Regions from separate parts of the Neomoorella thermoacetica genome, predicted to be linked through region 1. Evidence: riboswitches for the same ligand, from Rfam matches in the RefSeq annotation. Region 1 holds a riboswitch; each other region holds the start of a gene.

Region 1 (2,199 bases):
ACCGGTTTCAGTCGGGCGAGTATTTTCTGAGCGAATTAATAATGGCAGGCGAGATAATGAAGGGCGCCATGGATATTTTAGAACCACACCTGGGGGGAGAAAGTGGAGAACACAAAGGAACCATAGTGATCGGCACAGTGAAGGGAGATATCCACGACCTGGGCAAGAATATAGTCATCATGCTGTTAAAAGGGGCGGGGTATAAAGTAGTCGACCTGGGGGTGGATGTACCGAAAGAGAGGTTTGTTGAAGCCCTGCAGGAAACGAAGGCGCCCCTGGTAGGCATGAGCGTGCTCTTAACCAGTTGCCAGGAGGCGATGAAAGAAACCATCGAAGCGATCCGGGGTGCAGGTCTGGACACCAGGGTGGTTATTGGAGGCAACTATATAGACGAAACCGTGAAGAATTATGTAGGAGCGGACTATTATGCCACCACGGCTACCGATGGAGTAAAGGTGGCGGCGGAAGTGTTCGGAGCATAGTGTTAATGCACGGAAGGTTGGCAACGATAAGGAATGGGGCCTGAAAAATGGCCCCTATTCTTTATTCATGCCATTGGTTTACCCCGGGTTTTACTTTTACTTTGGTAATGTCTTTTTGTATAAAGAAGGAATCCCATAATGCGTGTCGAAATTTATTTTATCTAGTCTAGTAATTCTTGGTCAGAGGAGTACACTAGCAATGTCAAAGAAATTACAGATAAGCAATTACCAAAAGAACCATATTAACCCAACGGGGGGGTAATTTATGTAGTAAATGTAAAAAGATGGAAGCAATTTGGCTACCACTTATTGTTCTTTCCATAAACAATAATCCTACCTTATTTAACCCCTATTAAAACTTCTTCTCGCAAAGAACCCTTTCTGGTTTTGTTTCCCATAAAAAGGCTAAAAGAGCGATAAAAAACTAATTCTCCACCCCCTAGACTAAAAAATTTGCAAATCAGTAGAAGGCTTTAGTGTAAAAGGCAAACCACCTGAAAGGGTGGGACGCAAAGCCATGGGTCTACAGCCGTTACCGGTATGACTGCCAGGCTGCCGCTAGTAAAGTCTTGATTGATAGGTTTTTATAAAGGCAGCCTGGTTATGTTAAATGGCTGCCTTTTCTATTTTTATTCAGCCTCCGGGGGTTGACTGGCTTTTGGAGGTGATTGTTCTTTGAAAGCCCAGGGTTCCTAGCCTTAACACCGGCTTAAAGGGGGTGTTCTAGTATGCAACAATGTCGTCAGTGTAACCAGAAGACCCCGGAACGTTCTTGCCCTGATTGCGATTACTTTATGACCCCGGGCTCTTTGCGCCGGAAGCCCCCGTCACCTATAGGAATAAATCTGGTTGCAGCTGACGGGAGGCGTTATGACGGCCGTATCCTGGTCTTAAATATGATGGAGTTGGGATTAGAAACAGATGCCCCGGTACCCGGGAAATATCGTATTCACCTTCATCAGAACCTCAGCCTGGATGTGGCCGGGGTACCCACCAGAGGGAAGGGGAATATTCGCCTTTTTGATATCCTGACTGTTTACCGGGATCAGGAAACAGCTACCCGCCTTAGCAGTGACGAGTACGCTTTATTAACCGGAAGTACGGGGGACTTTATTGAACAAGTATCCCAGCTGGTCCCCGTCCACCTGCAGAAACTGGTAAAAGAGCGGTTACTTGCCGAAATCCAGAACTCTGAGATTTTGAAGGCTATGCAGATCGGCAGCGTGTTGCGCTATGAAAGGGGACGATTTCGCCATTTAGGGGGCCAGGCTGATCTAGAATTACCCCCGGAGGAAATAGAAAAATTGATACATAAGGCAATTCGCCAGGGTACCCACTGCCGGGAGCTCATTGTAAGTAGTGACGGGAAAAGGGTTTTTGACCTGCATGGGATCCCCCTGGATCCTTACTCCGGGGGCTTGCTGGCCTTCGATATTACGGAGATTATCCATAAAGAAAGGCAGATGCGCCGGCAGGAGATGCTTGCTTACCAGGAAGCCATTGCTGCTGTTACCAATGGCCGGTTGAGGCTCTCGACCCGGGCGGAGATTGCTTCATTACTTTCCCAGGGACATGAGCTGGCCAAGGGTGAAGTTCAGAAGGCTGCCGATGTTGCCCTGGCGCGGAGCAAGTTGCGCAGTATATTACCAGAGGTTTTTCGTGGTCGCCAGCACGGTATCTGCCTGGGCTTGACCGAAGCCTTAACTAATGCCTTAAA
Region 2 (2,199 bases), 390 kb from region 1:
GCGGTTATAAGTTAAGTTTTAGGTAGAGAACAGGGGCAGGGATAGGTGGGGGGAAGGAAGACAATGAGCAAGCAGGTTGAAATAACAAAATTATCAAGCCGGGGGCAGGTAGTTATCCCGAAAGAAATACGGCAGCAGCTGGGATGGGAAACGGGCGATCACGTGGCTGTGGAAGTACAGGGGGATATGGTCATCCTGCGGCGCCTGCAGCTGGAAAGCTACGGGGAAGGAAGGTACCAGCAGGCCAGGATGAGTTTAATCAAGTAGAAGTCCTGACGTTTTTAGCCAACAGGCAGCGTATCCTGGTTACTTTGCTTTCTAAGTGGCAAGGGCGATAAATTGGTGGGTCCTGTCGAGGCAGGGCCAATGGCTGTATTGATTGCATGAAAGAGCCGTTTCTCCATAGACGGCTCATTATTTTTTGGTTAAATTTCTCTCCACCTGCAAGAATTTGCCAAAACGTGTTGAATAAATACCGAAAGCAACCAAGGTAAAACTTTCTTACTCCGGGCGTCAAAGGCAAGCTCTCCGAAAGGGGATGCGCGCAAAGCCATGGGTCTAAGGCCTGGTAGATACAGACCGGGCTATGGCTGCCAGGCTACCGTAACCGGTTAAATTGTTATGCCCGGAAGAGGGCCTTTATTTTTAGGCATGGGACTTTAGTCCCGGGGCAATTGGGCCTTTTGTCCGATACCAAGATTACCACGAAAGTGATAAAGTGGTAACTGTTGGAGAATAGCATCGATTTTTCAGGGAATAGGGTGAGAATTGGGTGTTCCTGACGCCGACCATGTACGTCCTGGAGAAGGCCCTGGACACGGCCACCCTGCGCCAGAGGACCATCGCCCACAATATCGCCAATGTCAATACTCCCGGCTTTAAGCGCTACCAGGTCTCCTTTGAGGACCAGCTCAGCCGGGCCCTGGGGCTCGAGCCGGGCTTGCCCCTGTATCGTACCAACCCCTACCATCTGCCTCCATCCGGCCTGGAGCTCGCTCCCCAGGTAAGCAGGGATACCAGCACCACCATGCGCCAGGACGGCAACAATGTCGATATCGACCGCGAGATGGTTGACCTGGCCCAAAATAGCCTGAACTTTAACGTTGCTGTCCAGCAGCTCAACACCCGCCTGGCCATGTTGCGCTACGTGATCAACGAGGGTAGACGTTAGGCGGCTGGATCCGGCCTGCAGGTAAGGGAAACAAGGGGAAATCAGGGAGGGATAAAAGGTTGGAACTGCTACCGGCCCTGGCCATCAGTGCCTCCGGCCTCACGGCGGAACGCCTGCGCCTGGATATTATCGCCAACAACCTGGCCAATATCAATACCACCCGCACGCCCCGGGGCGGTCCCTACCGTCGCGAAGTGCCTGTGTTCGCCGAGAGATTGCAGGAAGCTATGGGGCAGCTACCCGGGCGGCCTTCGTCCCGGGCTCCCGGCGCCGGGGTAGAAGTAGCTGCCATTGTCGAGGATAATTCCCCGCCGCGCCTGGTCTACGATCCGTCCCATCCGGACGCCGACGCCAATGATTATGTTCATTTACCCAACATCAATATCGTCAACGAAATGGTCGACATGATCACCGCCTCGCGGGCTTATGAAGCCAATGTGACGGTCTTGAACGCCGCCAAGGCCATGACCTTGAAGGCCCTGGAGATCGGCCGTTAGGCTACCAGGCTGGATGGCCACAAAGATCACCGGCCCGGGACCGTGGGCGGGTCCCTGCCGGCAGTGCTGCCTGGATGAATCCATATCACTCCGGCAGACCACCGGCAGGCGATGCCATCTAGATAGTTACACCTTAAATGGCGCACTGCATGCGAGCCCGGCCGCCGGCTAACAGGCAGGTATGGGCAGCGAGCCTGTTTCGCGGCTACCAGCCGGGCCCGCAAGGATAATTCGAGGAGGGTATGTTCCCAATGCTCCTTACACCCGTATCCCTTTTAATGCCGGCACCCCTTCAGGAGACCCGGCCGGTTTCCCAAACCGGGGGGACGGATGCCGTGGCCCAATCCTTCGGCAATCTCCTGCGGCAAAAGCTGGATGAACTCAATAACCTGCAGCAGCAGGCCGACGCTCTCACCCAGGAATATTTTGCCGGTAAGGTGGAGGATGTCCACCAGGTCATGCTGGCCCTGGAGGAGGCTAACCTCTCCCTGCAGCTGGCCATGCAGGTGCGTAATAAAGCCGTCGAAGCCT
Region 3 (2,199 bases), 1.1 Mb from region 1:
TCGTTGCCTGGCCTACCTTGAGGGACAAACCCTCCTCCAATCCCGCAACCTCCTGAACATTACACCCACCTTTCCCGAACTGGCCAGCCTCCACCAGCGGGTAAAAGGGCAACCGGCAGTACTGGACGGGGAGATTATCGTCCCCGGGAAGGATGGCAAGCCTTCCTTCAGCCTCCTCCAGGGGAGGGGCCGCCTGGGAGACCCCCTTAAAGTAAGGCAGGCGGCCAGGCGCATGCCGGCCATCTTTGTCGCCTTTGACCTCCTTTATTACCAGGGCGAAAACATTATGCCGGAGCCCCTCCGCTGGCGCAAAGAAAGGCTTCAGGAGGCATTAGCGCCGGGGGAGAACCTGATTGTCTCCAGTTTTATTGAAAACTATGGTATGAAGTTCTATGAGGCCTGTGTTGGCCAGGGGCTGGAAGGAGTGATGGCCAAGGAACTGGACAGCCCTTACCTCCCCGGTAAACGCTCACCCCGATGGCGCAAATTCAGGCACACCCGGGCGGGGGAGTTTATTATTGCCGGCTATGAACCGGGAGCCGGCGGGCGTCTCCTGGGGTCCCTCATCCTGGCGGAATGCCGGGAGGGGCAGCTGGTTTACCGCGGCAAGGTGGGTACAGGCTTTGACCGGCAGGAGGAAAAGAAGTTGCTGGTAGAGTTGCAGCAGCTCCAGCCCGGGCCGCCGCCTTTTAAGGAAAACATCCCGGAGCTAAGGAAGCCCCGGTGGGTGCAACCCCGGCTGGTTTGTACGGTGGAGTACCTGGAGCTGACCCCGGACGGCCGCCTCCGTCACCCCACTTACCGCGGCCTGCGCTGGGATAAGGCTCCATGGGAATGCACCTCGACCTGAAGAAGATTTATTACAAACAAAACCACGGTATTTTTGAATCTTTAAGAACCAATTTAATTATGGAACGTTATTTTAGAATCGTTGCAAATCCTTGAATAACATGTTATAATACTTGTCGCTTGGGTCCATAATTTGTCGATATGTGTAAACTTAACCATCAACAAAGGGCAAACCTGTCGAAAGGCAGGGACGCAAAGCCATGGGCCTAAAGCCCGACAAGGGCTATGGTTGCCAGGTTGCCGGTAGCCGGGGTACTTCTTTTTGCTACCGTAACGGAAAGGAGGGAGCTTCCGGTGCGGAGGCTTTTATTATTTGGTTCTGATACACGACCTGCTAAGGAACCATGCGGGACAATGCCAGATGACAGTCATGATTAATTCGGCTTTAATTACAGTGCATGGCCAGCTTAGCCAAATTATATTCGAGAAGGGAAGACGATTATGAAGCTTAAAATCGCCGATAGTATTAGCAGCCGGTTACTAGCGCTGTTCCTTATTTTATCCTTGATACCAGCCATTATTATCAGCCTGGTTAACTTTTATTTCAGTAAGGCCCAATTTACAGCTAACACCTATTTGACCCTAAGGCAAATTACCACCAGTATGGCCGAAAATGTGAACGATTGGATTAACAGCCGTTTAACGCAAATGGATAAGGATGCAACTGCAAGTGTCCTGCAATCAAATGATAAAGAGCAAATTAGAGCTTTTGTAAAGATGGTAGCTGAGCAGACGGTTGATGCCAATTTAGTTTTTTTTGCCGGGACTAACGGTATGGTAATTCCATCCAGCGGGCCAGAAGTCAATATTAGCGATAGGGATTATTACCAGCAGGCCATCAAAGGCAAGGCCGCTATTTCCAATTTGGTTATCAATAGAAGCACCGGCAAAGAGGGCATAACCATAGCTGTACCGGTTAAAGGGCCCGGGGGGATTATCGGTATACTGGGTACCCATTATGACAGCCAGACACTATTACACCAGATAAACAACAGCAAGTACGGGCGGACGGGTTACGCCTACATGCTCGATAACACGGGCGTGGTCATGGCCCACCCGGATGCTAAAAAAGTTTTGAACGAAAACCTGACGAAAACTGAATCCCAGAGCCTGAACAATGTCGCCCAGAAAATGCTGCAAAATAAAGAAGGAGAAGATGAGTATATCCGCAATGGTGTCCGGAACCTGGTCGCCTATGCCCCGGTTAAAGCAACCGGCTGGGTAGTAGCCATGACGGCCCCCACCAGTGAAGTATACGCCGGGGTCACTGCCATGCAACGTTTTAACATTATCCTTATTACCCTTGCTGCCATCCTCATAGCCCTGCTGGCCTTTTATATCAGCCGAAAG
Region 4 (2,199 bases), 360 kb from region 1:
AATGGCGGCGTTGAGGGCCAGGAGGTTGGTCTGCTCGGCGATGCCGGAGATGACGCCGACAATCTGGCCGATTTGCTGGGAACGGTTGCCCAGTTCCTCGACGGCGCGGGCCATGCGCTCCATACGCTGGGATATGGCCGCCATCTGATCCGTGGCCTCGGCCACGGCTCTGGCCCCTTCGGCGGCCCTGGCCGCCACCTGATCGGAAGCAGCAGCCATATCCTCGGTGTCGCGGTGGACCTCCTCTACCTTGGCCGCCTGGCCGTCGGTGGCTGTCGCCGTCTCGCTGACCTGCTGGGCCTGGTCTTCGGCCCCTTTGGCCATTTCCTGAACGGTGGCGGCTACCTGGCGGACGGCATCTCCTACTTCCTGGGACATCCGGACCAGGTCCTGGCTGGCGGAAGCCACCTGGCCGGTCATGTCGCGCACGCGGCTGATGAGCTGGCGCAGGTTTTCGCCCATGGTATTGAAGGCCGCAGCCAGCTTGCCGACCTCGTCTTTACTGGTGATATGAAGGGGTTCGGCCGTGAGGTCCCCCTCGGCCACCCGGGCGGCATAGGCCGCCACCTGGCCCAGGGAACGGCCCACCATGCGGTTGATAAACCAGGCGATCGCCAGGCCCAGGAGCAGGGACAGGATTAATCCAGAGAGCAGGGTGGCCCGGGCGTTCCGGACGGCGGCAGCCAGTTGTTCTTCCGCCGCGGCGGTTTCTTCGCTTATACCCTTGTTCATATGGGTACCGATGTTATTGATGTTATCCAGGGAGGCCCCCATCTGGAAGCTCAGGATGGGCAGGGCCGCCATGCGGTCACTCTGGCTGGTGTTCAAGATGCTGTTTTTGAAGGTGTCAGTAAAACTCTTGGCAGCCTGCGCCATGGCCGTCAGGTAGCCGGCCGTCTGGCTGTCGAGTTGTTGCCCTTCTAGCTGGGCGCGGGCGGTATCAAAGCGCTTCATGGCGTCGTCAAAGCCCAAGGCGTGGGTCTGGGAACCATTGATTATGTAATCGGTAGCCCGCCGGTAAGCGTCCCAGATGGAACTGGTCATCTCGTTATAGAGCATGCCCTGGTTGTACATGATAGTTACCCTGTTGGTAAGGGCGGCTACCTGCAAGAGGTTAAAATTGACGTAAATGACCACCGCGACAAAAATGGCGATGACCAGGCAGAACCCGGTCGCCAGCCTGACCCCCAGGCTCAAGCGGCTGAAGAAACCGCCCGTCTTCCCTCCGGCCCGGGCCTTCTTTTGAGCCCGGGGGTCCGGCCCTTCTACCTGCAGTCCCTTTTTTTTAAATAGTTTAAACCTCATAAGAACCCTCCTCCTGCCTGGACAAAATTTAAAAGGCTACCCCCTGGGTAGCCCCGTTCCACCCGTGGTAACTGGCTGTCATGGCCCGTGAAGGCTGTAGACCCTCTAGTTTTGCGCCCCTGCCTTTCAGCAGGTTTGCCCTTTCGGGGAATTTTTCCTTTTTTCGCCCTTATTATACCGCAGGAGAGGAAGAATATGCAAGATATACCAGGAGAGAAATTGCCGGCGGGCGGTAAGGCTATTTGCAGGAGGGGCCCCCAGGGGGCCGACGCCCCAACCAGCGAACAATGTAAATGAAGGTTGGGGCAAGGTGCGGGGGTTCACTACGGGGAGCCGCATGAGGGCCGGTAGAGACGCCGGGTCTTAGGGGATTTTACCGGCGGCAATAAGTTCCGATACGGTCACTATTTCATAGCCCCGGTCACGGAGTTCTTTAATGAGTATCGGCAGGGCGACCAGGGTACCGGGGTGGGCCTCATGGAGAAGGATAATGCTGCCGTCGCGGACATTGGCCATAACCCGCTGGATGATCGCCTGGGGGCCGGGATTGGACCAGTCCCGGGGATCGACGCTCCAGGTGACGGTCTTCTCACCCACGTCCCCGGCCGCAGCCAGGAGGTTAGGCCCCATAGCGCCATAGGGAGGCCGGAAATACTTGACCTTCTGGCCCGTAATGGCGGCCAGGGCGCTGGCGGTCTGGCTTAAGTCCTCCCGAGCCGCTTCCCGGGAAACCATGCTCAGGTTGGCATGACGCCAGGAGTGGCTGGCCACCTCGTTATTGCCGGCCAGAACGGCCTTGACCAGATCCGGGTGGGCTACCGCCTGGCTGCCGACCATGAAAAAGGTGGCCCTGGTCCCCATGGCCGCCAGGACCTTCAAGTAACGATCCGTCCA

What was found. A riboswitch is a leader RNA that binds a small molecule or an ion and turns the genes downstream of it on or off. The one in region 1 is predicted to bind cyclic di-GMP.
Region 2: linked by a shared signal. The riboswitch ahead of flgB (flagellar basal body rod protein FlgB) and the one ahead of MOTHE_RS01570 (ATP-binding protein) in region 1 are both predicted to bind cyclic di-GMP.
Region 3: linked by a shared signal. The riboswitch ahead of MOTHE_RS07180 (methyl-accepting chemotaxis protein) and the one ahead of MOTHE_RS01570 (ATP-binding protein) in region 1 are both predicted to bind cyclic di-GMP.
Region 4: linked by a shared signal. The riboswitch ahead of MOTHE_RS14075 (methyl-accepting chemotaxis protein) and the one ahead of MOTHE_RS01570 (ATP-binding protein) in region 1 are both predicted to bind cyclic di-GMP.

Annotation. Positions count from the first base shown of each region.
Region 1 covers NZ_CP012369.1:308,079-310,277, forward strand. Annotated here, with positions in the region: gene MOTHE_RS01565 (cobalamin B12-binding domain-containing protein) at 1-482, shown strand, start outside; cyclic di-GMP riboswitch class I at 957-1,042, shown strand; gene MOTHE_RS01570 (ATP-binding protein) at 1,211-2,199, shown strand, end outside.
Region 2 covers NZ_CP012369.1:699,735-701,933, forward strand. Annotated here, with positions in the region: gene MOTHE_RS03455 (hypothetical protein) at 1-10, shown strand, start outside; gene MOTHE_RS03460 (AbrB/MazE/SpoVT family DNA-binding domain-containing protein) at 64-267, shown strand; cyclic di-GMP riboswitch class I at 509-606, shown strand; gene flgB (flagellar basal body rod protein FlgB) at 773-1,171, shown strand; gene flgC (flagellar basal body rod protein FlgC) at 1,231-1,668, shown strand; gene fliE (flagellar hook-basal body complex protein FliE) at 1,920-2,199, shown strand, end outside.
Region 3 covers NZ_CP012369.1:1,429,960-1,432,158, reverse strand. Annotated here, with positions in the region: gene ligD (non-homologous end-joining DNA ligase) at 1-850, shown strand, start outside; cyclic di-GMP riboswitch class I at 1,007-1,094, shown strand; gene MOTHE_RS07180 (methyl-accepting chemotaxis protein) at 1,291-2,199, shown strand, end outside.
Region 4 covers NZ_CP012369.1:668,344-670,542, reverse strand. Annotated here, with positions in the region: gene MOTHE_RS14075 (methyl-accepting chemotaxis protein) at 1-1,305, opposite strand, end outside; cyclic di-GMP riboswitch class I at 1,369-1,455, opposite strand; gene MOTHE_RS03305 (polysaccharide deacetylase family protein) at 1,669-2,199, opposite strand, start outside.